DNA from 3 places in the Actinomadura formosensis genome. Region 1 is predicted to be linked to each of the others. Evidence: riboswitches for the same ligand, from Rfam matches in the RefSeq annotation. Region 1 holds a riboswitch; each other region holds the start of a gene.
What was found. Region 1 has a riboswitch for thiamine pyrophosphate ahead of thiO (glycine oxidase ThiO). Riboswitches for the same ligand answer to the same signal wherever they lie in the genome.

Region 1 (10,074 bases):
CGATTCAGCCTAACGGGTCACGGCCCCCGGACGATGGTGACGGTGGAGCCGCGCGGGAGCTCGCCGCTGGACGGAGACTGGAAGCGCACGATGTCGCCGCCGAAACCCGTCACGTTGACCTTGAAGCCGGACTCCTTCAGGGCCTTCCTGGCTTCTTGCACGCTGCGGCCGGTCATGTCGGGCACCGGGACGTTCTGGTCGTCGCCGCCGTCGTCGCAGCCGAACTGGAACGGGCCCGCGTCCACGATGCAGTCGCGCTTGTTGACGACGATGGTGACGTCGTCGCCGCGGGAGACGCCGGTTCCCTCGGCCGGGTCCTGGCTGACCACGGTGTTCGGCTCCTTGCCGTCCACCCGCTTCTTCTGGACGGTGACGTTCAGCCCCATGGAACGCAGCCGGTTGGCTGCGGCGTCGCCGTTCTGGCCGACCAGGCCGGGCATCGACATGCCGCCGGAGACGACGATGTCGACGGGCTCGTCGGGGGACTGCCTCTCGCCGGCGTCCGGGTCGGTGCCGATGACCCTGTCCTTGGCGACGGTCTGCGAAGGGCTCGTGCTCGTCCGGCCGACGGAGAAGCCCCTGTCCTTGAGGGTCTGCCTGGCCTCCTCCAGGGTCTTGCCCTCGACGTCCGGCACCTCGCGGGGAGTGATGCCCTTGGACGGGGTCAGCGTGACCGTCTGGCCCTTGGCGACGCGGGCGCCCGCGGGCGGGTCGGACTTGACGACACCGCCCCGGTGGACGCGGTCGTCGTAGACCGCCTTCGCGGTCCGCACGTCCAGCCCCTTGGACTCCAGCAGATCGCGGGCGTCGGAGACCTTCATCCCGATGATCGAGGACGGGACGTGCTCGTACTGGCCGGACGTCTGGTACCAGACCGCCCACCCCAGGATGAGCGCCGCGACCGCGCCGATGGCGACCATGACGTAACGGCCGGTCAGCGCTCCGATCGCGCGGTCGGTCCTGGTCTGCGGCGGGACGTGCTCCGGCGGCGTCGTGTGCGCGTCCAGGACGGCGGTGCGCTCGTGGACCGGTGCCTCCAGCACGCTCGTGGCGTTGCGGGACGCCTCCTCGATGCGCCGGTCGAGGTCGCGGGGGAGGCCGCCGGCCACCTCGGCGACCTCGGCGAGGTACTGGTTCGCGTCCTGCGGACGGCGGGCCGGGTCGTGGCTCGTCGCGTCGGTGACGAGGGCGTCCACCCGCGGTGGCAGCCCGGGGACGACGCCGGACGGCGGCGGGACGGTCTCGTTCACGTGCTTGTAGGCGACGGCGAGCGGCGTGTCACCCCGGTGGGGGAGATGCCCGGTGAGCAGCTCGAACAGCATGATCCCGGCCGCGTACACGTCGGAACGGACGTCGGCGTTGCCCGACAGCACCTGCTCGGGGGCGAGGTACCCGACCGTCCCGATGATCATGCCGGTCTTGGTCATCTTGCTCGCGGTCTCGGCGCGGGCGAGACCGAAGTCGGCGACCTTGACCTGGCCGTCCTCGGTGATCAGGACGTTCTCCGGCTTGACGTCGCGGTGCACGAGACCGGCGCGGTGCGCGGCGCCGAGCGCGGCCAGCACCGGCTGCACGATCTCCAGCGCGGCGCGCGGGCCGAGCCGTCCGAGCGAGGTCAGCGTGTCGCGGAGCGTGCGGCCCGCGACGTACTCCATCACCAGGAAGACGTGCTCGCCGTCGGTGCGCTGGTCGTAGACCGCGACGACGTTCGGGTGGGACAGCGCCGCCGCGGCCTTGGCCTCGCCGATGAAGCGGGCCACGAAGTCCTCGTCGGAGGCGAGCCCGGCGTGCATCACCTTGATCGCGACGGTGCGGTCGAGGCGGAGGTCCCGCGCGAGGTAGACCGTGGCCATGCCGCCGCGTGCGATGCGGGACTCAATGCGGTAGCGCCCGTCGAGCACCCGCCCGACGAGTGGATCTGCGACCGTCGTGTCCATCGGTGCGAGTTTACGGGTGAACCCCCGCGGATCTCATCAACCGAGAGTATGAGCCTCGATGAGGCCGGAGGGAGACTCCTCCCGGGCGCCCGGTTCGGGAGCGGCCGGCCGACCGCGGCGGCCGGCGCCGCGGGACACGGCCACCCCGGCCAGGCAGAGCAGGCCGCCGGCGAGGGTGACCAGGCCCGGGACCTCGCCGAGGAACAGCCACGACATCGCCACGACGAGCGCGGGGACGGCGTAGGTGGTGGCGCCCATCTTCCCGGCGGACGTCCGGGCCAGCGCGTAGCCCCAGGTGGTGAACGCGAGCGCGGTCGGGAAGACGCCCAGGTAGAGCATGTTGAGAGTGGCGCCGGCCGGGGCGTCGGCGGCCTGCGCGATGAGCTGCCCGGAGAACGGCAGGCAGACGAGCGCGCCGATCGCGCACGCGAACGTGGTGAACTGCAGCGCGGAGGCGTGCCGCAGCGCGGGCTTCTGGCTCACCACGCCCGCCGCGTACGTCACGGCGGCGACCACGCAGAGCAGCACCCCGCCGACGGACGCGCGGCCCTCGCCGGACATCGACAGCCCGACGACGGCGGCGCCGGTGAACGACACGGCCAAGCCGATCACCAGCCGGGACGAGACGCCCTCCTTCAGCAGCCAGCCGCCGAGCAGCGCGATGAGCAGGGGCCCGATATTGACGACGAGGGCGGCGGTGCCGGCGTCCACGAGCTGCTCGCCCCAGTTCAGCGCGACCATGTAGGCGCCGAACCACAGCACGCCCGCGGTGACGATGCCGGGCCAGGCCCCGCGCGGCGGCAGGCCCTCCCGCCGGACGAGCCACAGGACGCCCAGCACGAGCGTCCCGGACAGGAGGCGGCCGAGGGCGAGGGCACCGGGCCCGTACTCGGCGCCGGCGCTGCGGATCGAGACGAAGGCGGACGCCCAGAGCACCACCGAGACGGTGGCGGCGGCGACCGCGCGCTTGTCGACGCGATCCGTGTTCATCTGCTGCATGTCACGCACCTTAGATCGGGGTCGTTTCCACGAACACCGAAGTGAGACGCCGGGTTGCGGCATGTCCGCGGGGTGCGGCAGACCCAGTCTGGTAACGCGCAGATTTCAGGTCCAGCGAATATTTCTACAGGGAACGCTTTAGTGATTCTACGAAGTGGCGAGCCCCTCGAACGGGGAGGACGCCTGCGCGTAGCGGCGCATCGGGATGCGTCCGGCCAGCCGGGCGAGCCGTCCGCCCTCCACCGCGTGCCGCATCGCCGCGGCCATCCGCGCCGGATGCCGGGCGCGGGTGACGGCGGTCGCGAGCAGCACGGCGTCGCAGCCCAGCTCCATGGCGAGGGCGGCGTCGGACGCGGTGCCGAGCCCGGCGTCCAGGATCACCGGGACGTTCGCCCGCTCGACGATCAGCTCGATGTTGTGCGGGTTGCGGATGCCGAGACCCGACCCGATCGGGGACCCGAGCGGCATCACCGCCGCGCACCCGATCCGCTCCAGGCGATGCGCCAGCACGGGGTCGTCGCTGGTGTACGGCAGGACGACGAAGCCGTCGGCGACGAGCTGCTCGGCGGCCTCGACCAGCTCGATCGGGTCGGGCAGCAGCGTGTGCTCGTCCGCGATGACCTCCAGCTTGACCCAGTTCGTGCCGAGCGCTTCACGGGCGAGCTTGGCGGTGAGGACGGCCTCCCCGGCGGTGAAGCAGCCCGCCGTGTTCGGCAGCACCCGGATGCCGCACTCGGCCAGGACGTCCAGCACCGAGCCGCGTGCGGACGGGTCCACCCGCCGCATCGCGACCGTGGTCAGTTCCGTGCCCGACGCGGTGAGCGCCTCCCGCAGCACGTGCATGCTGGGCGCGCCGCCGGTCCCCATGATCAGCCGTGAGTCCAGTTCCTCCCCGGCGATGACCAGCTTGTCCACGTTTCAGCCTCCCTGTGCGGTGTCCTTACGGGGACCGACCTCAGCCGCCCTGGACGGCGGTCAGCACCTCAAGGCGGTCGTCGTCGCGCAGCGTCGTCGCCGACCACGCCGACCGCCGGACGACCTCGTCGTTCAGTGCGGCCGCCACACCGGTCCCGGCCGAGGTGACGGACGCGACCGCGTCGGCCACGCTCGCGCCCTCCGGCAGCTCGCGCGGCTCACCGTTGACGATCACCTTCATGCCTGCACCTCGGCGGAGAAACGGTCGGGGGAGAACGGCCCGGCGATCTCGGGGACGGGACCGTCCAGCAGCATCGCCGACAGGATGTCGGCGCTCAGCGGGGTGAGCAGGATGCCGTTGCGGAAATGCCCGGTCCCGGCGATGAGGCCGGGCAGCGCGGTCGGGCCCATGACCGGCGCGTTGTCCGGGGAGCCGGGACGCAGCCCCGCGGTGACCTCGACGAATTCCAGCTCGGTGACGCCCGGCACCAGCTCGCGTGCGTCCCGCAGCAGCTCCCACAGCCCGCCGGCGGTGACACGCGTGTCGAACCCCAGCTCCTCCTGGGTGGCGCCGATGACGACCTCGCCGTCCGCACGCGGCACCAGGTAGACCGGGGAACCCTTCACCAGGCCCCGGACGGTGCGCCGCAGGAACGGGACCCGGGTGCGGAGCCGGATCACCTGGCCCTTCACCGGGCGGACGGGCGGTACCGTCCCGGGCGGCAGGCCCTCCAGGTCGGCCGACCACGGTCCGGCCGCGAGCAGCACCCGGTCGGCGCGGATGACCGTCCCGTCGTCCAGCCCGACCCCGGTCGCCGCGCCGCCGTCGACGACGATCCGCGCGGCCCGCCGCCGCACGAGCCGGGCCCCGAACCGCTCGGCCGCCGCCAGCAGCGCCGTGCCGAGCCGGCGCGGGTCGATCGAGCCGTCCCGCGGGGCGAGCAGCCCGCCGCGCACGCCGGGTGCGAGCATCGGCTCGGCCCTGCGGCACTCCCTGCCGGTCAGCGCCTCGGCGGGCAGGCCGAGGCTCTCCTGGAAGCGGCGCAGGTCGTCCAGGTACCTCAGGTCGTCGGCGTCGAACGCGACCTGGACGAGCCCGTCGGTGCGGTAGCCGGTGTCCAGGCCGGTCAGCTCCTCCAGTTCGGCGACGAACGCGCCGTAGCGGTCGCGGGACGCGAGACCGAGCCGCAGCAGCGGCTCCTCGCCGTAGGTCAGCTCGCCGACCGGGGCGAGCATGCCCGCCGCGACCGATGAGGCGCCGCTCATGGGGGAGGGGTCGACCAGGGTGACGGCGGCGCCCCCGGCGGCGGCCCGCCAGGCGGTGGCGAGGCCGATGACCCCGGCGCCAACGATGACGATCTCCATGTGCGCTCCCTTCGCCGGCATGATCCGGATCAGGTCCGGCGGTCGGCGGCCCGTTCAGCCGCCCTCTCAGCCCGGTCGCACCGGACTCCCGCGCTCTGTGTGGTTTTATCCGGTCCCCACCTTACGACCTCGGTAAAGCGCACCGGTGCCTGGACAGGTGTCCACCCGAAAAACGCGGCCGAATAGGGTGGCCGTCATGCAGAGGGTCATCGTCGTGGGAGGCGGGCTGGCCGGCGTGCGCGCCGTGGAAGCCCTGCGGAGCAAGGGGTACGAGGGGGCGCTGACGCTCGTGTCGGCGGAGCGGCACCGGCCTTACGACCGGCCGCCGCTGTCGAAGGCCGTCCTCAAGGGCGAGTCCGACGACACGACGGTCGACGCGGACTGGGCCGCGCTGCGCTGCGACCTGCTGCTCGGCGAACGCGCGACCGGCCTGCGCCTGGACGAGCCGGGACGCGGCGGCGTACTCGCGTCCACGGCGGGCGACCTGCCGTTCGACGGGCTGGTCATCGCGACGGGGGCGACTCCGATCACGCTGCCGGGGGAGGGGCGGCAGCACGTCCTGCGGACCATCGACGAGGCCCGCGAGCTGCGCGCCCGGCTCACCGAGGGCGCCCGGGTCGTGATCGTCGGGGCGGGCTGGATCGGCGCCGAGGTCGCCACCACCGCCGCCGGGAAGGGCTGCGCGGTCACCGTCGTGGAGGCGGCCGACACCCCGCTCTCGGGCGCGATCGGCCCCGAGGTCGGCGCGCTCACCGCCCCCTGGTACGCCGAGGCGGGCGTCGAACTGCGCACCGGCGTGAAGGTCGCGGAGGTGCGCGACGACGGCCTCGCCCTGGCCGGCGGCGGCCGGATCGAGGCCGACGAGGTCGTGGTCGGCATCGGTGTCCGCCCGGCCGTGTCCTGGCTGGACGGCTCGGGCCTGCCGACCGAGCGCGGCGTGGTCACCGACGGCTCGTTCCGCGTCTACCAGGGCGAGGAGGACCCCGGCGCCCTCCGCCCGGACGTCGTCGCGGTCGGCGACTGCGCCGCGTGGTGGTCGGCGCGGTACGGGCGGCGGCTCCTGGTCGAGCACTGGGACACCGCTCTCAACGCCCCCGAGGTCGCCGCCGCGTCGCTCCTCGGCCAGGACGCCTCCTACGACGCGGCCCCCTACTTCTGGTCCGAGCAGTTCGGGCGCATGGTGCAGTACGCGGGCAGCCACGCCGCGTCCGAGCGGCTCGTCCACCGCGGCGACCCGGCGGAGCGCAAGTGGGCGGCCGTGTGGCTGACCGGTGACCGGCTCGACGCGATCCTCACCGTCGACCGGCCCCGTGACCTGGTGCAGGCGAGGCGGGTGATCGCGGCCGGGACCCCGGTGGACCCCGAGGCGATCGCCGACCCGGACGTCCCCGTCCGGCAGGCCGTTCGCCAGTAGCGGGCGGTGCCGGAAGGTAACGGCTGTTCAGGGGGTTTGAGGCTTTCGAAGGCGTGGTAGCAAGGGGGCGTGACGCAGATGCACGCAACCGTTGACAGCGCACTCGACCCCCGGACCGACGCCCTCGCCGGCGAATGGCTCACCCTGAAGGAGACGGCCGAACGGCTCGGGATCAAGCCCAACCGGATCAAGCAGCTCATTCACGAGCACCGGATCCTCGCGGTGCGGCGCAGCGGCGAGCCGATGGTGCCCGCGGCCTTCATCAAGGACGGGCAGGTCGTCAAGGGGCTGCCCGGTACGCTGACGCTCCTGTCGGACGCCGGATTCGACGAGGTGGAGACGATCCGCTGGCTGTTCACCGCCGACGACACGCTGCCGGGGACGCCCGTGGAAGCGCTCGCCGAGAACCGCGGGACCGAGGTGCGCCGCCGCGCCCAGGCCCTCGCTTTCTAGAGACCACCCGGTACCAGCGGACGAAGCAGCACATGGCACGATCACGGGGTCACCCGGGACGGGACCACTCCCGCCGCGTGACCCCGTGACCACCCGTGCGGCGATCTGATCTGAAAGGACGTGCCCCGGCCGTGTCCAGGCACCTGCCCTCCGAACGCGCCGTCGCGCTGCGCGCCCGGCTCAGCCGGGCCCGCCTCTACCTGTGCACCGGCGCGCGGGAACGGCAAGGAGATCTGCCGGAGTTCCTCGACGCCGTCCTCGGCAACGGCGTCGACATCGTCCAGCTCCGCCAGAAGGGCCTGGAGGCCCGGCAGGAGATGGCCTACCTGGAGATCTTCCGGGCGGCGTGCGAGCGGCACGGCGCGCTGCTGGCGGTCAACGACCGGGCCGACGTGGCGCACGCCGTCGGCGCGGACGTGCTGCACCTCGGCCAGGACGACCTGCCGGTGCCCGCCGCCCGCGAGATCGTCGGCGGCGACATGCTGATCGGCCGGTCCACGCACTCGGGCGAGCAGGCGTCGGCGGCGGCCGTGGAGCCGGGCGCCGACTACTTCTGCGCGGGCCCCGTCTGGCCCACCCCGACCAAGCCCGGACGTCCGGCGCCGGGCCCGAAGCTGCTGGAGTACCTGGCGGCGCAGCGTGTCGCGCGGCCGTGGTTCGCGATCGGCGGCATCGACCTCGGCAACCTCGACGAGGTCCGGGCGGCGGGCGCGAGCCGGGTGGTGGTGGTCCGGGCGATCACCGAGGCGGACGATCCGGGCGCCGCGGCGGCGGAGTTCGCGCGCCGGCTCGCCACCTGACCTTGTCGGGGTTTGACCTGGATCACGGTGCGGGCACCCGGACCGATCACCGACAATGGGGATCATGAGCGAGGGACCCGACGACGACCGGCTCGTCGACCTGGACGACGACCTGGAGATCCTGCCCGACCAGACGTCCGACGACACCGACATCGGCTGGGGCGAGTGGCGCGGCGGTGACGGCGGTGACGACGACTCCCGGCTGCTGGAGGACCGCCCGCCGCACTGGTGAGCCGCCGGTCAGAACAGCATGCCGAGCGCGAAGCCGGCGACGACGACCACGCCCAGCGCGACCATCATCCGCCACCGGTAGCGCGGGATCGCGGTCGGGCGCGGCTTCGGCGCCGGGCCGTGGCCGTCCCGCAGGGCCCGGACGAGCTGCGGCGCGGTCGGCCGCGCGGCGGGATTCTTGTCCAGGCAGCGGGCCGCGAGGTCGCGCAGCGGGCCCTGCATGTCGCCGAGGTCGGGCCTGCGGGACGTCACCCGCCGCATGACGGCCGCGCTCGGCCCGGTCCCGAACGGTGGCCGCCCGGTCGCGGCGTACACCATCGCGGCGCCCCAGGCGAAGACGTCGGCGGCCGGCCCGACCGGCTCCTCCTCGATCTGCTCGGGCGCCATGTAGGCGGGGGTGCCGACCGGGCCGGTGGTGAGCGGTGTCGCGTCGGCGGTGCGGGCGATGCCGAAGTCGATGACCTTGGCGCCGTCCGGGCCGAGCAGCACGTTGCCGGGCTTGAAGTCGCGGTGCACGATCCCGGCGCGGTGGATCGCGGCGAGCGCCGCCGCGGTGCGCACCGCGAGCTTGCGCAGCTGCGGCGCGGACAGCGGGCCGCGGTCCCGGACGACGTCCTGGAGCGACGGCCCCTCGACGAACTCGCTGACGATGTAGGGGCGGTCGCCGGTCATGTCGGCGTCGAGGACGCGGGCGGTGTGCCGCCCGGACACCTGCAGGGCCGCGTCCGCCTCCTTGACGAAGCGGCTGCGCGCCCGCTGCCCGGCCGCCACGCCGCCGCGCAGCAGCTTGACGGTGACGAGCTCACCGTCGCCGTCCCGGCCGAGGTAGACGATGCCCTGGCCGCCCTCGCCGAGCCGTCCGAGCAGCGTGTAGTCGCCGAGACCGCGCGGGTCGTCGGGGCCGAGCGGCGTCTCGTGCCGCCGGCCGCCGCCGTGCGCCGGGCAGGCGGCGCCGTTCTGCCGCCCCTGCCCCGCCCGTGCCTGGGTGCTTCGGGGCTTACCGGGGCGGCCGGGGTGCCCGGGACGCCCGGAACGGGCGGCGGGACGTGCGGAGTGGGGATTCGTCCTCCCGCGGGAGGTGTCGTGCGGCACTGGAAAACTCCGACTCGGCGGGGACGGACGAAGATTTCCTTATTTGTACCGCGTAACGGCTGAGCACGGCAGGAGAACCCAGATCTTTGTTTTTACCCGCATGTCCCAAGCGTCCCGGTCTGGGGGATGTGCCGGCCGCCCGGGAGACCCGGCCGGACCATGTCATTGCTCACTCACGTGGTCCGGGTGGTGGCGGCCACCGCGAGTTCCGCCAGGGCGTCGCGGGCCTCGGCGGTGATGGGGGCCGACTCCAGGTTCCTCTCCGCCTCGCGCAGATAGCGCTCGATCAAGGTCTCGCAGGCGGCGAGGCCGCCGGTCTCCTCGATGATCGTGCGCAGCTCGTCCACCCCGGGACGGTCGAGCCCGGGGTCGCCGAGGCGGCGCTGCAGCGCGGCGGCCTGCGCGGCGGACGCGCGTTCCAGGGTCAGCGCGACCAGCACCGTCCGCTTGCCCTCCCGCAGGTCGTCGCCGGCGGGCTTGCCGGTCTCGGCCGGGTCCCCGTACACGCCGAGCACGTCGTCGCGGAGCTGGAAGGCGATGCCGAGCGGCAGGCCGTAGCCGGTGAGGGCGGCGGTCACGTCCGGGCGGGCGCCGGCGAGCGCGGCGCCGAGGTGCAGCGGACGCTCGATCGTGTACTTGGCGCTCTTGTACTCGACCACGCGCAGCGCCGTCGCGACCGTCGCCCGGCCGCGGGTCCCCTCCAGCATGTCGAGGTACTGGCCGCACATGACCTCGGTCCGCATCAGGTCGTAGACGGCCCGGCCGCGCCGGCGGCGTTCCTCCTCCAGCCCGCTCGTCTCGAACATCTCGCTCGACCAGGCCAGGCACAGGTCGCCGAGCAGGATGGCGGCGCCGCCGCCGAACGCCT
Region 2 (10,074 bases), 840 kb from region 1:
CCATGGACGGCTACAACCGGTACAAGTACCGGGGCTCCGGCCTGCTGTACTGCAACCTGGCCACCGGCAAGTACGAACCGTACTCCGCCGGGACGGGCAACGGCGTCAACGCGATCTTCATGACCGACGACCGCCGGTATGCGGCGATGCCGGGCACCGAGTACCTGATGGAGAGCGAGTGCGGCCTCAAGAAGGGCGGCGCGATCGTCTCGACGGTCGACCTGCGGCCCGAACTGCTGCCGTCGGAGCCTTACACGTTCGCGGTCGAGCGGCGCGGCGGCGCGTACACGATGGAGATGTCCGGAGTGTTCGCGCACGCCGGCCGCGCCACCTTCCGGTACACCCGCGCGTTCGTGCAGGACGGTGAGCCGATCTGGCACTACAACCAGCGGCCGGAGGAGTACGACGGCCGGTTCAACGCCGACTGGAAGTGGGAGGGCCGCGGCGGGACGCTCATCGACCGCGACACCTGGCCCGCCGGATCCGGCTACCCGGACCGGTTCATGATCGGTGATCCGCACATGAACTTCTACGAGGGAAGTGCCCAGGTGGACGACATCCGCCTGTACGTTCCGAGGTAGCAACCGGATATCGAAGGCGCGGGCCCGGAGCCCATGGCGATGTGCCCGCGCCTTGCCTTGGGGGCTTCGTGACTCAGCAGACCGCGCCCGGCCGGGCGCCCCAGCCGTCCGTCGCCGACCCCTGCGCCGAGCGGGGGCCGGCGGGGGAGCGGCTGCGCGGGGATGGTGCGGGCCCGCCGCTCGATGTGTTCCTGTCCGGCCGGGTCTTCATGGACATGATCTTCACGGGGCTGCCCGGGCCGCCGCAGCCCGGCGCCGAGATCGCCGCCGGCGGGCTCGGCTCGGCGCCGGGCGGCGCGGCCAACATCGCGGTCGCGATGAGCCGGCTCGGCCTGCGGGTCGGCCTCGCGGCGCCGTTCGGCGACGACATGTTCGGCGCCTACCTGTGGCGGACGCTCGCCGAGCAGGAGGGCATCGACCTCGGGCCGTCGCGGCGGGTGCCGGGCTGGTCCACGCCGGTGACGGTGTCGATGGCCTACGACTCCGACCGCAGCATGGTGACGTTCGCGCAGCCCGACCCGTGCCCGCCGGGCGACCTCGGCGGGCCGCCGCCGGCCGCGCGGGCGTGCTTCGTGGACGTCGACCGCCCCGTGCCGCCGTGGGCGGCGGGGATGCGCGAGCGCGGCGCGCTGGTATTCGGCGACCTCGGCTGGGATCAGACCGGCGCCTGGCCGGCCGAGGTCCTCAACCGGCTCGCGCACGTGGACGTGTTCCTCCCGAACGCCGCCGAGGCGATGTCCTACACCCGCACGCGGACCCCGGCGGACGCCGCCGAGGCGCTCGCCGAGCGGGTGCCGCTGGTGGTGGTCAAGCGCGGCGGTGACGGCGCCATCGCGCTGGACGCGGCGACGGGGGAGCGGGCCGAGGTCGCCGCGCTGCCCGTCGAGGCGGTCGACCCGACCGGCGCGGGCGATGTGTTCTCCGCCGGGTTCGTGTTCGCCACCCTCGCGGGACTGCCGCTCGCCGAGCGGCTCCGGTTCGCGAACCTGTGCGCCGGGCTGTCGGTGCGGCACCTCAGCGGCTCGCTCGGCTCGCCCTGCTGGGGGGACATCGCCGCGTTCGGCGAGTCCGGGGAGGTGCCCGAGTCCGTCCTGGCGGAGTACGCGTTCGTGGTCCCGTTCATCCCGGACACCGCCGGTGACCCGGTCGTCCGCGCCGAGCCCACCCTGCGGGGAAAGCGCTGACCGCGGCTACGGCGCGGGGTACGGCTCCGGGACGGCGCGGTACTCCTGCGGGCTGACGCCGTGCTCGCGCTTGAACGCCGTGCTCAACGCGAACGCGGTGGCGTAGCCGACCCGGCGCGCCACCGCGTCCAGCGTCGCGTCGCTCTCGCGCAGCAGGTCGGCGGCCTGCGCGAGCCGGACGCCGGTCAGGTACGCCATGGGCGGCTCGCCGACCAGTTTCGTGAACCGCTGCGCGAGCGCCGCGCGGGACGCCCCGACCCGGGCCGCCAGCCCGGCGACGGTCCACGGGTGCGCCGGGTCGGCGTGCAGCAGCCGCAGCGCCGGGCCGACGACCGGGTCGCCGTGGGCGCGGTACCAGCCGGGCGCCTCGGCGTCCGGGCGGGCGAACCAGGCGCGCAGCGTCTGGATGAGCAGCAGGTCGAGCAGCCGGTCGAGGACGACCTCCTGGCCGGGCTCGTCCCGGCCGATCTCGTCGGCGAGGACGCCGGCGAGCGGCGACCGGAGGGCATCGCCGGGCACGACCGCGATCGGCGGCAGCGCGGCCAGCAGCCGCCGGGTGACGGCGCCGCGCATCGGATAGGTGCCGATCAGCATGACCGCCGGCCCGTCCGGGGCGTTGCCCCAGGCCCGGACGCCGAGGGCCATCTCCCGCGACAGGCTCGTCCCGTCCGGGGCGGTGCAGACCTGCCCGGGGTGGACGACGACCCGCGGCTCGGTCGCCGGGTCGTCGCTGACCGTGTACGGGTCCGGCCCCCGGAAGATCACCATGTCGCCCGGGCGGGCGCGCCGCGGCTCCCCGCCGTCCGGGATGAGCCACGCGTCGTCCCCGACCATGGACATCAGGGTCAGCGGCGCCTCGTCCTGGATCCGGATCGACCAGGGCGGGGCGAGGGTGGAGCGGAGCAGGAACGCCCCCCGGGCGCGCGGACCGTCGAGGAGGTCGGCCAGAGCGTCCATGCGGCAAGCGTAGACGCTCGCGTATGCGGGCGAGCGCCTCGGCGATGTCCGCCGGGACCGCCCGCCGGTTGACTCGGGGACATGACGAACACCGTGATCGAGACGGAAACCGCCGCGACCGGCAGCTGGAACACCTGATCGGAAGAGCCTCCATGAAATTCTCCTTCGCCGCCGTGTCGGCGGTCCTGTCCATCGTCATGGCGGCCGGAATGGCCGGGACGTTCTTCGGCTTCTCGTCCGGGGTGATGCCGGGCCTGAACGCGGCGAAGCCGGGCTCGGCGATCGACGCCATGCAGGGCGTCAACCAGAAGATCCAGAATCCGGTCTTCATCGCCGCGTTCCTGCTGGTGCCGGTGCTGGCGATCACGGCGGGAGCACTGCTGCTGTCCCTCGGCCGCAAGCCCGCGGCCGCCCTCTTCTTCGCCGCCGCCGCGGTGTACCTCGCCGGCGCGCTCCTCCCGAGCTTCGCGGTGAACATCCCGATGAACGAGAGCCTGGACCGCGTCACGGTTCCGGGTGACCCGGCCGAGGCGGCACGGATCTGGTCGGACTACGCGGGCCGCTGGACGGCCTGGAACACCGTCCGCGCCCTCGCCTCCTGGGCGAGCCTCCTCGCGATGAGCCTCGGCCTCTACCTCTGGGGCGCCGACACCTGACCGGCCGCCGCCGCGGGGACGGGGCTTACGATCACGGGATGGGCGGTGTCTACGCAATCAGCGATCTGCACGTGGGCTTCCCGGAGAACCGCGCGTTCGTCGAGGGGCTGCGACCGGCCGCCGGCGGCGACTGGCTGATCGTCGCCGGCGACGTAGCCGAGCGGTTCTCCGACGTGGAGTGGGCGCTCCGCACGCTGCGCGAGCGGTTCGCGACCGTGATCTGGACGCCGGGCAACCACGAGCTGTGGACCGTGAAGGACGACCCGGTGCGGCTGCGCGGCGAGGCCCGCTACCGCGGGCTCGTCGACATGTGCCGCGCCGCGGGCGTCCTGACCCCGGAGGACCCGTATCCGGTGTGGGAGGGCGACGGCGGCCCCGTGACGATCGCGCCCCTGTTCGTCCTGTACGACTACACGTTCCGGCCCGAGGGGACGTCCACCAAGGAAGAGGCCCTGGCGGTCGCGCACGAGGCGGGCGTCGTGTGCACCGACGAGGTCTATCTTCACCCGGACCCGCACCCTTCACGGGACGCCTGGTGCGATGCCCGCGTCACCTACACCGAGGCGCGGCTGGCCGCCCTGGAGCCGGGGACGCGGACCGTGCTCGTCAACCACTGGCCGCTCGTCCGCGAGCCCACCCGCGTCCTGTGGTACCCGGAGTTCGCGCAGTGGTGCGGCACCGAGCGCACCGCCGACTGGCACGACCGGTTCGGGGCGGCGTCGGTCGTCTACGGGCACCTGCACATTCCCCGGACGATCTGGACCGGCGGCGTCCCGCACATCGAGGTGTCGGTCGGCTATCCCCGCGAATGGCGCAAACGGGGAGGGGCGCCGCGCGGGCCGCGCCGTGTCCTGCCCGTCCCGGAGACGGGCTGACCTACCGCCTGCCCGGCACCATTCCGGTGGCGGCGAGCGACAGCAGCCGGCCCGCGGCCTCCGGTTCCCGCTCGGTGACCGCCGCGATCGCGCCGGTCAGCCACAGGACGTCGGTGAACGCCGCGTCCGCGGGCGCGTCCCCGGACCGCTGCGCGCGGGCGAACAGCGCCTCGCCCGCCTCGCACATCGCCCGGCGGGACGGCTCGGGCCGCTCGTCGCGCAGCGACACCACCGCCGAGGCCGCCATGCCGCGGAACACCGTCACCTGTGAGATGAACGCCCGCAGCCACGTCATCAGCGCCTCGCCGGGGGCGGGGGAGAGCAGCAGGTCGCGGGCCGCCGCGGCGAGCTCGGCGTAGACGTCCGCGAGCAGCGCCTCCAGGAGGTGCTGGCGGGTCGGGAAGTGGCGGTAGAGCGTCCCGATGCCGACGCCGGCGAGCCGGGCGACGCCCTCCAGGGACGCATCGGCCCCGTCGCGCTGGAACGTCTCGCGGGCCGCGGCGAGCAGCCGCGCGCGATTGCGGCGCACGTCGGCGCGCACCGCACGGGCGGGGGCCTTCGGCGTGTCGTCGCTGGTCACGTGGGTCGTCGGTCCTTTCCCGGCGGGGCTGGGGTCTGCGGCGGTACAAGGGAATCCGCGGCTTTGGAACGGTCCCTCGATACTATCCGCGCCGACAGCCCCGGCCCGCGCCGGGATGCGCGGGTCCGCCGCGGACGCCACCGCGGCGGACCCGCGCGGCCGTCAGGAGCCGGACGGGGAAAGCGGCAGGTAGACCTGCCCGCCCGCGGCCTTGAACTCCTCGGCCTTCTCCCGCATCCCGGCGGTGAGTGCCTCGCCGGCGGCCAGCCCGCGCTCGTCGGCGTACCGCCGGACGTCCCGGGTGATCTTCATCGAGCAGAAGTGCGGGCCGCACATCGAGCAGAAGTGCGCGGTCTTCGCCGGCGCCGCCGGCAGCGTCGCGTCATGGAACGCGCGGGCCGTGTCCGGGTCGAGGGACAGGTTGAACTGGTCCTCCCACCGGAAGTCGAACCGCGCGTCCGACAGCGCGTCGTCCCACGCCTGCGCCCCCGGATGCCCCTTCGCCAGATCGGCGGCATGCGCGGCGATCTTGTAGGCGATCACGCCGGCCTTGACGTCGTCGCGGTCCGGCAGCCCGAGATGCTCCTTCGGCGTGACGTAGCAGAGCATCGCGGTCCCGTACCAGCCGATCATCGCGGCGCCGATCGCCGAGGTGATGTGGTCGTAGCCGGGCGCGATGTCGGTCGTCAGCGGCCCGAGCGTGTAGAACGGCGCCCCGTCGCACCACTCCTGCTGCAGGTCGACGTTCTCCTTGATCTTGTGCATCGGGACGTGGCCCGGCCCCTCGTTCATCACCTGGTTGCCGTACTCGGCCGCGATCCTCGTCAGCTCGCCCTGCGTGCGCAGCTCGGCGAACTGCGCCTCGTCGTTGGCGTCCGCGATCGAGCCGGGGCGCAGGCCGTCCCCGAGCGACCAGGTGATGTCGTAGGCGGCGAAGATCTCGCACAGCTCCCGGAAACGGGTGTAGAGAAAGTTCTCCTTGTGGTGCGCCAGGCACCACGCGGCCATGATCGACCCGCCCCGCGACACGATCCCGGTCTTGCGCCGCGCCGTCAGCGGCACGTACGGCAGCAGGACGCCGGCGTGCACGGTCATGTAGTCCACGCCCTGCTCGGCCTGCTCGATCACCGTGTCGCGGAAGACCTCGTAGGTCAGCTCCGCCGGATCACCGCCGACCTTCTCCACCGCCTGATACAGCGGGACGGTCCCGACCGGCACCGGCGAGTTCCGCAGGATCCACTCCCGTGTCGTGTGGATGTCCCTGCCGGTCGACAGGTCCATGATCGTGTCGGCGCCCCACCGGGTCGCCCACGTCATCTTCTCGACCTCGTCCTCGATCGACGACGCCACCGCCGAGTTGCCGATGTTGGCGTTCACCTTGACGAGGAAGTTCCGGCCGATGACCATCGGCTCGATCTCCGGGTGGTTGACGTTCGCGGGCAGCACCGCCCGCCCCGCCGCCAGCTCGTCGCGGACGAACTCCGGCGGCACGCCCTCCCGCAGCGCGGCGAACTCCATCTCCGGCGTGATCTCCCCGCGCGCCGCGTAGGCGCGCTGTGTCACCGCGCCCCCGGTCGCCCGCCGGGGCCGGCGCGGCGGGAAATGCTCGCGGGCCCCCTGCGAGGTGCCGCCCTGCGCACCCCCCGCAGGAGCGGTCCGGGCGGGTGACGGCCGCCGCCCGTCGTCCTCGGGCCGCACGGCCCGCCCGTCGTACGGGGCCGTGTCGCCGCGCTCGGCGATCCACGCCTCCCGCAGCGCGGGCAGCCCCCTGCGGACGTCGGTGTCCTGCTCCGGATCGGTATACGGCCCCGACGTGTCGTACAGGACGACGACGTCCCCGTTGGTCAGCGGCACCTCCCGCATCGGAACCCGGATGTCCGGGCGCGAACCCTGAAGGTAGGTCTTGCGGGCGGCTGGAACCACACGTTCTGTCATGACGACTCGATCTCTCCCTACGCCGGCATTACCCGGTCAGGTTCATGCGGTCAGCGGCCGTCCCAGCCGCTATCTCAGCCCGGTTCGCCGGGCCCCCGCGATCTGTCGTGCCCGACGCTAACCCGGCACACCCCGGTTGCCGCAACCGCCGATCATGGGATAGAACGCGCCCGCGCGACGGCCTGAGAGGATCACCTCATGTCCGACCTTCACCAAGAGTTCACGCTGACCCCGGTGGGGTATGTCTCCTCGCCGCTGACCGACCGGGCGTCCGCGCCCAAGCAGGGAACGGAGGGCGCCCCCGAGGCGTGGCTGGTCTTCGAGCCGGACGTCCTCCCGGCGCTGGAGGGCCTGCGCGCGGGCGACCGGATCTTCGTGCTGACCTGGCTGCACCGGTCGGCCCGCGACGTCCTGCGCGTCCACCCGCGCGACGACGCGCGGGCTCCGCTGCGCGGCGTGTTCGCGACCCGGTCCCCGGACCGCCCGAACCCGATCGGCCTGCACCCGGTCGAGGTCCTGCAGGTCACCGGCCACCGCGTCCGCGTCCGCGACCTGGAGGCCCTGGACGGCACCCCCGTCCTGGACGTGAAGCCGATCCTCGCCCGCGAGCCGGGCACGTGACGCCGGGCGGCCGCGCCCGCGCCCGCGGGCGCCGTCAGCCCACCGCGGCAAGGTAGAGCAGACCCGCCAGGGTGGACGCCGAGCCGATCTCCCCGCGCGCCGCGAGCGCGGGGACCGATGCCAGCGGCACCCACTCGATCCGCTCGGCCTCCACGTCGGCCGGCTCGCCGACGCGCTCGGCGCCGTCCGCCCGGTAGATGTGATGGATGCCATCGTGAACACCCGGTGAGGGCCGTACGTCGAGCAGGTGCCGCAGCGTCCCGGCGCGGTATCCGGTCTCCTCGATCAGCTCCCGCGCGGCCGCCTCGGCGGGATCTTCGCCCGGTTCGACCCGTCCGCCGGGAATCTCCCAACCCCATTGGCCGGTGATGAACCGGTGCCGCCAGATCAGCAGGACCCGGCCGTCCCCGTCGACCGCCGCGACGCCCGCGGCGGGCCGCACCCGCAGGAGGTGGTGGTCGAACCGGCGTCCGTCCGGCAGTTCGACATCGGCCAGCCTCACGCTCATCCAGGGGCTGTCGTAGACCGACCTCTCCCCGTGCACCGTCCAACGCATGGACGGACGCTATCGGGGTCTTTCGAACCCTTACCGGTAGGGTCAGGATCTAGGGGGAGCTGGGGGAGGCGAACGCGTCGGTGAGCACAGTGCAGGAGGCCCCGCAGGACCGGATCTTCACGGTGCCCAACATGCTCAGCATGGCACGGCTCGTGGGTGTCCCGCTGTTCCTTTGGCTCATTCTGGTGGAGGCGGACTGGTGGGCGCTCGGCGTGCTGGTGTTCGCCGGCCTGTCCGACTGGCTGGACGGGAAGCTGGCGCGGGCGCTGAACCAGACCAGCAGGCTCGGCGTGGTGCTCGACCCGGCCGCCGACCGCCTCTACATCCTGGCCACGCTCGTCGGGCTCACCATCCGTGACGTCATCCCGCTGTGGTTGGTGCTGCTGCTGGTCGCCCGCGAGTTCGCGATCCTGCCGATAGCGCCGATCATCCGGAGGCTGGGGTACGCCAGCACGCTTCCCGTCCATTTCATCGGGAAGGCGGGCACCATGTGCCTGCTGTACGCCTTCCCGCTGCTGCTGCTGGGCGACCATGACGGCGGTGCGGCGACGGTGGCGAAGGTCATCGGATGGTCCTTCGCCATCTGGGGAACGGGCCTGTACTGGTGGGCGGCCGTCCTCTACTGGACGCAGACGCGGCAACTGGTGCTGGCCGGCCGCGGCTCGTCCCCGGCCCCCGAGCCGGTACCGGGGGCGGGGCCGGCACGAGAGCCGGACGGCCGGGGCGTCCCGCGCGCGGAACCGCCGGCCGGCGACCAGAAGGGAGCTGAGACCCCCCGATGAAGGCCGTCGTGATGGCGGGTGGCGAGGGGACGCGGCTGCGTCCGATGACCGCCAACCAGCCCAAGCCGCTGCTGCCGCTGGTCAACCGGCCGATCATGGAGCATGTGCTCCGGCTGCTGAAGAAGCACGGGTTCACCGAGACGGTCGTCACCGTCCAGTTCCTGGCCGCGCTGATCCGCAACTACTTCGGCGACGGCGAGGAACTCGGCATGTCGCTCAGCTACGCGACGGAGGAGATCCCGCTCGGTACGGCCGGCAGCGTCAAGAACGCCGAGGAGGCGCTGCGCGACGAGCGGTTCCTCGTCATCTCCGGGGACGCGCTCACCGACATCGACCTCACCGACATGGTGCGGTTCCACAAGGAGAACGACGCGCTCGTCACCATCGGGCTCAAGCGGGTCCCCAACCCGCTGGAGTTCGGCATCATCATCGTGGACGACGAGGGCCGCGTGCAGCGGTTCCTGGAGAAGCCCACCTGGGGCCAGGTCTTCTCCGACACCGTCAACACCGGCATCTACGTGATGGAACCGGAGGTCCTCGAACACGTCGCCGAGGGCGAGCCGGTCGACTGGTCCGGTGATGTGTTCCCCAAGCTGCTTTCCGAAGGCGCCCGCCTGTTCGGGTACGTGGCCGACTGCTACTGGGAGGACGTCGGCACCCACGAGAGCTACCTCAAGGCCCAGGCGGACATGCTGTCCGGTCAGGTCGGCATCGACCTGGGCGGGTTCGAGATGTCCCCGGGCGTGTGGGTCGCCGAAGGCGCCGAAGTGGACGCCGAGGCCGTCCTCAAGGGCCCCCTCTACATCGGCGACTACGCGAAGGTCGAGGCGGGCGTCGAACTGCGCGAGTTCACCGTCCTGGGCAGCAACGTCGTGGTGAAGGAAGGCGCTTTCCTGCACCGGGCCATCGTCCACGACAACGTGTTCGTCGCGCCGTCCACGAACCTGCGCGGCTGCGTCATCGGCAAGAACACCGACATCATGGCGGGCGCCCGCGTCGAGGAGGGCGCGGTCATCGGGGACGAGTGCGTCATCGAGGCGGAGGCGTACGTCTCCAGCGGGGTGAAGGTCTACCCGTTCAAGACGATCGAGGCCGGCGCGGTCGTCAACACCAGCGTCATCTGGGAGTCGCGCGGGCAGCGCAACCTGTTCGGGCCGCGCGGCGTGTCCGGGCTCGTCAACGTGGAGATCACGCCGGAGCTGGCGGTCCGGCTCGCCAGCGCCTACGCGACGACGCTGAAGAAGGGCTCGACGGTCGTCACCGGACGCGACGTCTCCCGCGCCGCCCGCACCCTCAAACGCGCGGTGAACAGCGCCCTGACCGCCAGCGCGATCAACGTCAACGACC
Region 3 (10,074 bases), 2.6 Mb from region 1:
AGCAGCTCCCCGACCAGGCTCGACCGCAGGTCGGCGGACGTCCCGCGCATCCGCTCCGGCAGTCCGGACAGGCTGACCAGCCGCAGGCGCTCGCCCTCGATCCGGACGAACCCGGCCGCGTCCGCGCCGGTCAGCTCGATCAGCGCGGCGGTGATCCGGTCGAGGACGGCCGCGAGGTCCAGTTCGGCGTTCAGGTCGGTGATGATGTCGTTCAGCCGCCGGACGAGCCGGGCCCGCTCGGTCATGTGGTGCTGGGCGATCTCGCCCTCCTCGACCGGGTGGTACACGCCCACCCAGCCGAGCAGCGTCCCATCCGGGTCCTTCAGCAGGCTCGTGTCGATGCGGACGTCGATGAGCCGGCCGTCCCGGTGGGAGCGGCGGGTCGCGATCGAGATCTGCCCGCCGTCGCCGGCGCGCCGGGTGAGGAGCCGTTCCTGGACGGCGTTGTGCTCGGCCCTCAGCTCGTCCGGGACGATCGGGGGGACGTGGCCGATCACCTCCTCGGCGGTCCAGCCGAACATGCGCTCGGCGGCCGGATTCCAGACGGTGACGCGGTGCCGCCGGTCCACGGCCACGATCGCGTCGGCGGCGCTCTCGATGACGGCGCGCGCGATCGGATCATGGACGTGCTGATACACGTCTGTCATCGTGCCACCGGATACCGGCACGGCGCCGGGTAACTTGCATCGAAAATTGCCACGTGAACCTTACCTTTCGGTAAGGCTACCGCCTGGTAATCCGTCCGATGAGCAGCGCGGCGATCCCCGCGACCAGGAACGACAGCAGCGAGGCGCTCATCCAGTCCTGCGGGCCGAAGTGCAGCGCGTCCCGGACGTCCCGCCAGAAGTCCGCCCAGTGGCGCACCGTGCCCGGGTTGATCAGCTGGTAGACGACGAACCCGGCCGTCCAGGCGGCGATCATGCCCCAGCGGGACGGCGCCCGCCGGGAGACGTCCCAGCCCTCCCGCGCGCGGCGGCGGCCGAGGAAGAAGTCGGCGGCGAGGACGCCCAGCATCGGCACGAACACCGACCCGATCAGCAGCAGGAAGCCCGCGTAGTCACCGATGTCCAGCACGAGCGCGAGGACGGTGATGCCCACGCCGAGCGCCACGCTCAGCACCCGGCGGTCGGCGCGCGGGAAGAGGTTCTGGATCGACACGGCGGTGGAGTAGGTGTCGGCGAACGACTGGTCCGCCTCCCGCAGCACGAACACCGCGAAGAACACCACGCCGAGCGTCGCGCCGAGGAACGGGTCGAAGATCCTGGTGGTGTCGCCCGCGACCAGCGCCAGCGCCAGCAGGCCGAGGACGTAGGCGATGATCTGGGTGATCGAGTAGCCGACGGACGCGGCACCGAACGCCGCCCGTTCCGTCCGTGAATGCCGGGTGTAGTCGGCGGCGACCGGCACCCAGGAGATCGACACCGCGAGCGCCGCGTCCGCACCGACCCAGAAACCGCCCCACGACCCCCGCGTGAGGTCGGGCAGCGGCTGCCGGACGAGTTCCACGTAGAAGTAGACGAGCGCGATCGCCACGGCGACCGTCACGTAGCGGCGCAGCAGCCGCACCGAGCCGAGCGGCCAGATCGTCAGCACGGTCGTGATCGCGCCGGCGGCGATCACGTAGGCCCAGCGCGGCACGCCGTCCCACAGCTCGCGCGCCGCGTCCGCGATCACGATCAGCTCGAACGTCCCCCAGCCGACCAGCTGCGCGATGTTCAGGATCGTCGGCGCGTACGACAGCCGGGCGCCGAACAACCCGCGCAGCAGCACCATCGCGGGCTGGCCGGTGCGGGCGCCGGGGACGGCGGCGAGGCCGAGCATCAGCCCGCCGAGGATCGTTCCAACGGTCATCGCGACGATGCCCGCCATGATGGAGATGGTCGGCCGGCCATCGGCGTCCGGCGCGAGGACGGTGTAGGCACCGGAGAAGGCCAGAAGACTGACACCGAGGTTGGCCCAGAACGCACTCTGGTCCCAGAACCCGAGGACCCTGGGGGCGGGCTCATCGAGGGTGAAGGGGACCTCGTTGTTCGGCCGCTCGTCGCTAGGGCGCTTTTCAACGTCGGACGTCACGGGACACACACTCCCTACGCCGGCATTACCCGGACAGGTTCATGCGGTCGGCGACGCCTTGCAGGCCGCCCTCTCAGCCCGGCTCTGGCCCGAGCTCCCGCGGTTATCGGTCGCCCCGATCGTACAACCGCCCGTCAACCCCTAAAAGGGGGCATACGGAGTAGATCAGGCAACGTACGGCGGGCCGCCGCCGGCGCACTCCATCGGCCGTCCGGCCTCCGCCCAGCTCTTCATCCCGCCGTCGACGTTCCTGACCAGCCAGCCCGCCTGGTTGAGCGCCACCGTCACCTGCGCGGACCGCTGACCGGACCGGCAGATCACGAAGACCTCCTGGTCACGCGGTATCTCCCCGGCGCGGTCGCCCAGCTGCCCCATGGGGATGTGGACCGCCTCGGGCGCGTGGCCCGCATCCCATTCGTCCTGTTCCCGGACGTCCAGCAGATAGCCGTCCGGCGGGACGTCGGCCGCACCCACGGCCGGTACGTCTTCCCCGAAAATCATCACACCCCCCATGGAACCGCGCGAAGCCCCCCTGCGTCGAATCACGCATGCGGTATCGGACGCTCCTATTCGCAGCGCCCGGGCTGGCCATGCTCCTCTCACTGGCTGCCTGCGGCGACGAACAGGCCAACGGAAACCCCGCCGACCGGCCTTCGGGCACCACGTCCGTGCAGCCCTCCGGCACCCCGGCGGATTCGCTGACCATCACCCTCAGGGCCTCCCCGGAGGCCCCCGCCAAGACCTGGAAACTGACCTGCGACCCTCCTGGCGGTACCCATCCGAAAGCCGCCGACGCATGCGCGGCCCTGAGCAAAGCCAAGGAACCCTTCAAGCCCGTCCCAAAGGGCCAGATGTGCACCCAGATCTACGGCGGTCCCGAGATCGCCACGGTGAAGGGCACCTGGCAAGGCAAGGAGATCGACACCGAGTTCACCCGCAAGAACGGCTGCCAGCTCCACCGCTGGAGCCAGGTCGCCCCGCTCTTCGGGGACGTCCCGAAGGTCCGCTGACCTCCGGCTGAACGAGCCATCCCCGTTCCGGCTCGGTTCCCACGACCCCTCAGGCCCCGGCGTCCCGCCGGGGCCTGATCGTTTCCTGCGGGGACGTCCCGGCGGTGCCGCCACCGGATGCGGTCAGATCCAGCCGCCGATGCTGCGGTTCTGGGAGACGGCGGTGTCGAAGGCCAGGGGGCAGGCCAGGATGAGAGTGCGCATCGGTTCCGGCGGCTGGACGTACATCTGCAGGACGTACCGGTCGGCCCCGGTGAACACCTGCGACAGCAGTTCGCCCACCCCGTCGAAGCCGCGCTGGATGCGGGCGATCTCCTGCTGCCGCCAGTCGGTGACCCGGCCGCTCAGCAGTTCGTAGTAGCCGATCTGCTGCTCCTGCGCGGTGAGGATCTCCCAGCCGCGCATCGCCCGCTTGCGCAGGTGCCCGATGAGGCCGCCCTGCGGGGTGAGCACCTGCATCCGGGGCGTGCCCATGAACCCGTACGGCTTGTAGAAGAGGAAGTACGGCATGCCGTCGGGACGGAAGATCGACAGCCTGCGCTCGGCCTTGGTCTGGCTCGCCTGGTTGATGACCCGCAGCGCCTTCTTCGCGCCGCTCACGCCCTCTTCCCGGACGTACGCCGCGGGCTGCCCCTGCGGGCTCCAGATCGTGTAGTTGGCCTCGGTCGAGAAGAACTGCGCGGGCTGGTCGTAGACGAGGATCGGCGAACCGTAGAGATCCGGGGCGCCCTGCGGGGGCACCTGCCGCTGCGGCGGATATCCACCCTGCTGAGGCGGCGCATAACCGGCCTGCTGCGGCGGGTAACCGGCCTGCTGGGGCGGGTAGCCGCCCTGCCGCGGCGGGTATCCGTAGCCGGGCTGCGGGGGTCCGGGCGCGTACGGCGGAGCGGGCACGGCGGCGGGCGGGGGCGGGCCGTAGCCCGGATGCCGCGGGGGACCGTAACCAGGGCCACCGGGTCCGGCGGGTGGGGGCGGGGGGTATCCCATGGACGGCTCCTGAGCACGGCGATCATCGCTGATGTCTCGCGACACGATACGCCGCATTCGCCCGGTGTCTCCGGCTCACCGGCGGATCCGCACCGGCCGATCTCACCTGAGCAGGCGGGACATCCGGCGGTCGGCGAGCGGCTTGCCGCCCGTCTGGCAGGTGGGGCAGTACTGCAACGCCGAATCGGCGAACGACACCTCGCGCACGGTGTCGCCGCAGACCGGGCATTTCTGGCCTGCTCGGCCGTGCACCCGCAGGCCGGTCTTCTTCTCGCCCTTGAGGTCCTGCGCTTCGAGGCCGCGCGAGCGTTCCACGGCGTCCCGGAGGGTGGTGACGATCGCCTCGTGCAGGACGGCGACGTCCTCCTCGGTCAGCGATGCGGCGATCTTGAAGGGGGACATCCCGGCCGCGTGCAGGACCTCGTCCGAGTAGGCGTTGCCGATGCCGGCGATCACCTTCTGGTCGCGCAACAGGCCCTTGATCTGCGTGCGCCTGCCCGCGACGATCCCGCCCAGCGCGGCGGCGGTGAAGGCGTCGTCCAGCGGGTCGGGGCCGAGGGACGCGACGCCCGGCACGTCCGACGGGTCGCGGACGACATAGACCGCGAGGCCCTTCTTCGTGCCGGCCTCCGTGAGATCGAAGCCCGAGCCGTCGTCCAGGTGGACGCGCAGGGCCAGCGGGTTCCTGCCTCCGGGCCGGACGGGTTTGGCCGGGATCTCGTCCCGCCAGCGCAGCCAGCCGGCGCGGGCGAGGTGGATCACAAGGTGCAGCCCGTCGACGTCCAGGTCGAGGAACTTGCCGTGCCGGGCCGCGCCGGTGACGGTCAGCCCGCCGAGCGCGGTCACCGGCGGGTCGTAGGTCTTCAGCGCGGAGACGGCGAGAACATCGACGCGGGCGACGGCATGGCCGACCGCCCGCTCCCGCAGGAACTCCGCGAGCGCCTCCACCTCTGGTAGCTCAGGCATGACCTCAGTATCGGCGAACCGTCCTCGGAAAGTCGTCCACAGGGGTGCGGGCACCTGTGGAAAACCCTGGGGATAACGTGTGACCCGAATCTCGAAATAACCCATACCCCCCTGGGGTTGTGACAGCGGCACGGTTATGGCAGCATGAGGAACGTCAGATACCCCCCAGGGGTAATATCGCGAAGGAGACGCCGATGAGCACCGCCACCTACACCGTCACCGGCATGACCTGCGGTCACTGCGTGAGCTCGGTCACCGAGGAGGTCGAGCAGATCGCCGGCGTGACCGGCGTCGAGGTCGACCTCGCGACCGGCGCGGTCACCGTCACCAGCGAGACGCCCCTCGACGACGCCCGGGTCAAGGCCGCCGTCGAGGAGGCCGGATACGAACTGAAGGCATGACCGGCGCGCGCCCCGCCGTTCCAGCGAGCGAGCGGGGTGCGTCCGGTGGAGACGAGTGGAGTGGATCGGCATGAACAGCGCGACCAAGGTGGGGGCGTACGCCCTCGGTCTCGCCGTCGTCTTCGGCGGCGCCGCCGGGATCGGCAAGGCCGCGGGACCCGTCGGCGGCACCGCGGAGATGGCGTCGCACGAGGGCGACGGCGGCGGGCACGGGTCCGGCGGGCACGGGAGCGGCGGGGGCGCCGCCGCGGCGCCGCACGCCCCGGGCGGTCTCCAGGTGTCCGAGGACGGCTACACGCTGACCCCGCGCAGCACGACCGTGGCCCCCGGCGAGAAGACCGACTTCCGGTTCACCATCAACGGGCCGGACGGCAAGCCCGTCACCGGGTTCAAGCTCCTGCACGGCAAGCGCGTCCACCTGATCATCGCGCAGCGCGACCTGTCGGGGTTCCAGCACCTGCACCCGACCGAGATCGGGGGCGGTGTCTGGACCGTCCCGGTGGAACTGCCGGAGCCCGGCGTGTACCGGTTCTTCACCGACGTCCAGCCGGACGGCGCGCCCCGGCAGCTGACCCTGGGCACCGACATCTTCGCCCCGGGCGACCTGCGGAGCACGCCGCTGCCGGAGCCCGAGCGGGTCGCGAAGGTGGACGGGTACGAGGTCGAGCTCACCGGCGGTCTCACTCCCGGCAGGTCCACCGAACTCACCCTCACGGTGAGCAAGGACGGCAGGCCGGTCACCGACCTGGAGCCGTACCTGGAGGCGTACGGGCACCTGGTCGCGCTGCGGCAGGGCGATCTCGCCTACCTGCACGTCCACCCGGACGGGGAGCCCGGCGACGGCGAGACGAAGCCCGGCCCCGGCATCACGTTCTTCGCCGAGGCGCCCAGTTCCGGCGCGTACCGGCTGTACCTGGACTTCAAGCACGGCGGCAAGGTCCGCACGGCCGAGTTCACCGTGCACGCCGGCGCTGCCGGGGTACCCGCCGAAGAACCCGTGCAAGGTCACGATGACCAGCCGCACACGCACTGACGTCCACGCGATCGAGGCAGAGGAGGAGCGATGAGCACGGACATCGAGTCCGGGCGTATCGAGCTGGCGATCGGCGGGATGACGTGCGCGTCGTGCGCCAACCGCATCGAGCGGAAGCTCAACAAGATGGACGGCGTGACCGCCACGGTCAACTACGCCACCGAGAAGGCCAGCGTCGAGTTCCCTCCGGGGGTGTCCCCGGAGGAGCTGGTCGCCACCGTCGAGAAGGCCGGCTACACCGCCGAACTGCCGGCCCCGCCGCAATCCGACCCGGGTGCGGCGCCGGAGCCGGACGACGGCCTGCGTCCGCTGCGGCAGCGGCTGATCACCGCGGTCGTGCTGTCGGTGCCGGTCATCGCGATGGCGATGATCCCGGCGCTGCAGTTCGAGGCGTGGCAGTGGCTGTCGCTGACGCTCGCCGCGCCGGTCGTCGTCTACGCGGGCTGGCCGTTCCACCGGGCCGCGGCGATCAACCTGCGGCACGGCACGGCGACCATGGACACGCTGATCTCGCTCGGCACGATCGCCGCGTTCGGCTGGTCGCTGTGGGCGCTGTTCTTCGGCACCGCCGGTGAGCTGGGCATCAAACACGGCTTCGAGTTCTCGATGACCCGCTCGGACGGGTCGATGAACATCTATCTCGAGGCCGCGGCCGGCGTGACCATGTTCATCCTGGCCGGACGCTACTTCGAGACGCGGTCCAAGCGCCGCGCCGGCGCCGCCCTGCGCGCCCTGCTCGAACTGGGCGCGAAGGAGGTCTCGGTCATCCGGGACGGACGCGAGGAGCGCATCCCGGTCGACCGGCTCGCGGCCGGGGACGTGTTCGTCGTCCGCCCCGGCGAGAAGATCGCCACGGACGGGACGGTCGAGGAGGGCTCGTCCGCGGTGGACGCGTCCATGCTGACCGGTGAGTCGGTCCCGGTCGAGGTCGGGCCGGGCGACGCCGTGGTCGGCGCGACCGTGAACGCGGGCGGCCGGCTGCTGGTGCGCGCGACCCGGGTCGGCGCCGACACCCAGCTCGCCCAGATGGCGCGGCTGGTGGAGGAGGCGCAGACCGGCAAGGCGCAGGTGCAGCGGCTCGCCGACCGGATCTCGGGGATCTTCGTCCCGATCGTGATCGCGCTCGCGGCCGGCACGCTCGGCTTCTGGATCGGCACCGGCGAACCGCTCGCCGGGGCGTTCACCGCCGCGGTCGCCGTGCTGATCATCGCCTGCCCGTGCGCGCTCGGCCTCGCCACCCCGACCGCCCTCATGGTCGGGACGGGACGCGGCGCGCAGCTCGGCATCCTGATCAAGGGCCCGGAGGTGCTGGAGTCCACCCGCACCATCGACACCGTCGTCCTGGACAAGACCGGCACCGTCACCACCGGGAAGATGGCCCTGGTCGACGTCATCACGGCCGACGGCGTGCCGCGGGACGAGGTGCTCCGCCTGGCGGGCGCGCTGGAGAACGCGTCCGAGCACCCCATCGCCCAGGCGATCGCGAAGGGCGCCGCCGAAAGGGTCGGCGAGCTGGGCACGGTCGAGGACTTCGCCAACGTCGAGGGCCTCGGCGTCCAGGGGATGGTGGACGGCCACGGCGTCCTCGCGGGACGTCCGCAGCTGCTCGCCGAGTGGTCGCAGCACCTCACGCCCGACCTGGAGCGCGCGATGGAGAAGGCGCAGGCGCTCGGCCACACCGCCGTCGCGGTCGGCTGGGACGGCGAGGCCCGCGCGGTGCTCACCGTCGCGGACCAGGTCAAGCCGACCTCGCGGGAGGCGATCGGGCAGTTGCGCGCGCTCGGGCTGCGCCCGGTCCTGCTGACCGGCGACAACGAGACGGTGGCCCGGACGGTCGCGGACGCGGTCGGGATCGAGGAGGTCATCGCCGAGGTTCTGCCGCAGGACAAGGTGGACGTGGTCAAGCGCCTCCAGTCCGAAGGCCGGACCGTGGCGATGGTCGGCGACGGGGTCAACGACGCCGCCGCGCTCGCCCAGGCCGACCTGGGGCTCGCGATGGGCACCGGGACGGACGTGGCGATCGAGGCGTCCGACCTGACCCTGGTGCGCGGCGACCTGCGGGCCGCGGCGGACGCGATCCGGCTGTCGCGCCGCACGCTCGGCACGATCAAGGGCAATCTGTTCTGGGCATTCGCCTACAACGTGGCGGCCCTGCCGCTCGCGGCGACCGGCCTGCTCACCCCGATGATCGCGGGCGGCGCGATGGCGTTCTCGTCGGTCTTCGTGGTCAGCAACAGCCTCCGCCTGCGCCGCTTCAAGCCGCTGACCGCCGGCGAGGACGGCACCGTCCCGCCCGCCGCGGAGCCCGGCCGGCGGGAGGTCGCCACGACCCGCTGATCCTGCGGTCACGAGCGCGCGGTCCCGCCCGGGGCCGCGCGCTCACGCGTTCGCGCGGCACCGGCGGGACGGGTCAGGGGCGGAGGGTGGCCAGCAGCGGGGCCAGCGCAGGGTCCCGGGCGGCGTCGTCGAGGGCCTCGGTGAGGGTTTCGGCGTAGGTGGGGGCGGCGCTCTTCTGGACGGCGCGCCCCTCCTCGGTGATGACGGTGTAGACGCCGCGGCGGTCCTTGGGGCACATGTCGCGGCGGGTGAGTCCCGCGGATTCCAGCCGCGCGACGAGGCGGCTGACGGAGCTCTGGTTGAGGCCGATGAGGTCGGCGAGTTCCTGCATCCGCAGTTCGCCGTCCTCGGCGCGGGACAGCCGGCACAGCGTCCGGTACTCCGACAGGCCGATGCCGTGCCGCCGTTGCAGGGCCTTGGCGAGCCGGTGCTCGACACGGCCGTGCAGGGTCACGATGCCGTCCCAGAGCAGCCCGTCCGCCGTGACCGCCGTCTTCTCGTCCACGCTCATCCCGCACCCGCTTCCCGGTTGACGCCAGCCTACCGCTCATGCAATATATGCCTGCACATGCAAATCATGTATGTACATGCAATTAGGAGCGGATCTTGATCGAGCGCATCGCCACCACCCCCGACTGGTACGAGCCGTACCGGATCTCCCAGGCCATCCGGGCGGGCGGGTTCATCCATGTGTCGGGCCAGGCCGGTATCGACGAGCACGGCCGGACGGTGCCCGGCGGCTTCCTGGCACAGGGACGCCGGGCTTTCCGGAACCTCCGGCGCGTCCTGGCGGAGGCCGGCGCGGATCTCGGCGACGTCGTGAAGATCGGGATCTTCGTCCGGGACATGGCGGCCGACCTCGACGACGTCATCCGGCTCCGCGAGGAGTTCCTCAGCGAGCCCTACCCCGCCGACACGCTTCTGGAGGTCTCGTCCCTGGCCCGGCCCGACTGGCGGATCGAAGTCGAAGCCACCGCGGTCGCCCGCTGAGGAAGGGGACGACGATGACCCGCCCGCACCGGGCGGCTGCGGTTCGCGGTGGAGGTGGTGGAGGCCGTCACCGCCGAGGTGGGCCGGACGCTCGCTGATCCCGGCCCGCCGGGATCAGCGTGGGACGTCCCAGAAGGCCAGTTCGTGGCGCATGCCCTCCAGGAAGAGGCGTTCGGCGGTCTCGGGGTCGGCACCGGACTCGTCGATCATCTGGGCGATCCGGGCGGTCAGTTCGGCGAAGGCCGGGTCGGCGTAGGTGTCCACCCAGCGGCGGAAG

Region 2: another riboswitch for thiamine pyrophosphate. It lies ahead of thiC (phosphomethylpyrimidine synthase ThiC); the one in region 1 lies ahead of thiO (glycine oxidase ThiO).
Region 3: another riboswitch for thiamine pyrophosphate. It lies ahead of ACQP1N_RS00380 (purine-cytosine permease family protein); the one in region 1 lies ahead of thiO (glycine oxidase ThiO).

Annotation. Positions count from the first base shown of each region.
Region 1 covers NZ_CP192011.1:2,684,851-2,694,924, forward strand. Annotated here, with positions in the region: gene pknB (Stk1 family PASTA domain-containing Ser/Thr kinase) at 18-1,937, opposite strand; gene ACQP1N_RS12710 (DMT family transporter) at 1,974-2,936, opposite strand; gene ACQP1N_RS12715 (thiazole synthase) at 3,084-3,803, opposite strand; gene thiS (sulfur carrier protein ThiS) at 3,892-4,092, opposite strand; gene thiO (glycine oxidase ThiO) at 4,089-5,216, opposite strand; TPP riboswitch at 5,206-5,318, opposite strand; gene ACQP1N_RS12730 (NAD(P)/FAD-dependent oxidoreductase) at 5,413-6,630, shown strand; gene ACQP1N_RS12735 (Rv2175c family DNA-binding protein) at 6,709-7,083, shown strand; gene thiE (thiamine phosphate synthase) at 7,215-7,883, shown strand; gene ACQP1N_RS12745 (hypothetical protein) at 7,948-8,115, shown strand; gene ACQP1N_RS12750 (serine/threonine-protein kinase) at 8,124-9,206, opposite strand; gene ACQP1N_RS12755 (polyprenyl synthetase family protein) at 9,380-10,074, opposite strand, start outside.
Region 2 covers NZ_CP192011.1:3,528,934-3,539,007, forward strand. Annotated here, with positions in the region: gene ACQP1N_RS16605 (hypothetical protein) at 1-581, shown strand, start outside; gene ACQP1N_RS16610 (carbohydrate kinase family protein) at 650-1,765, shown strand; gene ACQP1N_RS16615 (cupin domain-containing protein) at 1,772-2,722, opposite strand; gene ACQP1N_RS16620 (DUF1772 domain-containing protein) at 2,875-3,378, shown strand; gene ACQP1N_RS16625 (metallophosphoesterase family protein) at 3,417-4,253, shown strand; gene ACQP1N_RS16630 (TetR/AcrR family transcriptional regulator) at 4,255-4,833, opposite strand; gene thiC (phosphomethylpyrimidine synthase ThiC) at 4,996-6,768, opposite strand; TPP riboswitch at 6,764-6,877, opposite strand; gene tsaA (tRNA (N6-threonylcarbamoyladenosine(37)-N6)-methyltransferase TrmO) at 6,967-7,389, shown strand; gene ACQP1N_RS16645 (NUDIX hydrolase) at 7,424-7,945, opposite strand; gene ACQP1N_RS16650 (CDP-alcohol phosphatidyltransferase family protein) at 8,077-8,727, shown strand; gene ACQP1N_RS16655 (sugar phosphate nucleotidyltransferase) at 8,724-10,074, shown strand, end outside.
Region 3 covers NZ_CP192011.1:68,946-79,019, reverse strand. Annotated here, with positions in the region: gene ACQP1N_RS00385 (sensor histidine kinase) at 1-647, opposite strand, end outside; gene ACQP1N_RS00380 (purine-cytosine permease family protein) at 724-2,073, opposite strand; TPP riboswitch at 2,068-2,184, opposite strand; gene ACQP1N_RS00375 (rhodanese-like domain-containing protein) at 2,239-2,571, opposite strand; gene ACQP1N_RS00370 (SSI family serine proteinase inhibitor) at 2,664-3,083, shown strand; gene ACQP1N_RS00365 (hypothetical protein) at 3,207-4,070, opposite strand; gene ACQP1N_RS00360 (Fpg/Nei family DNA glycosylase) at 4,173-5,036, opposite strand; gene ACQP1N_RS00355 (heavy-metal-associated domain-containing protein) at 5,231-5,437, shown strand; gene ACQP1N_RS00350 (hypothetical protein) at 5,508-6,470, shown strand; gene ACQP1N_RS00345 (heavy metal translocating P-type ATPase) at 6,501-8,807, shown strand; gene ACQP1N_RS00340 (MarR family winged helix-turn-helix transcriptional regulator) at 8,881-9,318, opposite strand; gene ACQP1N_RS00335 (RidA family protein) at 9,414-9,797, shown strand; gene ACQP1N_RS00330 (TenA family protein) at 9,912-10,074, opposite strand, start outside.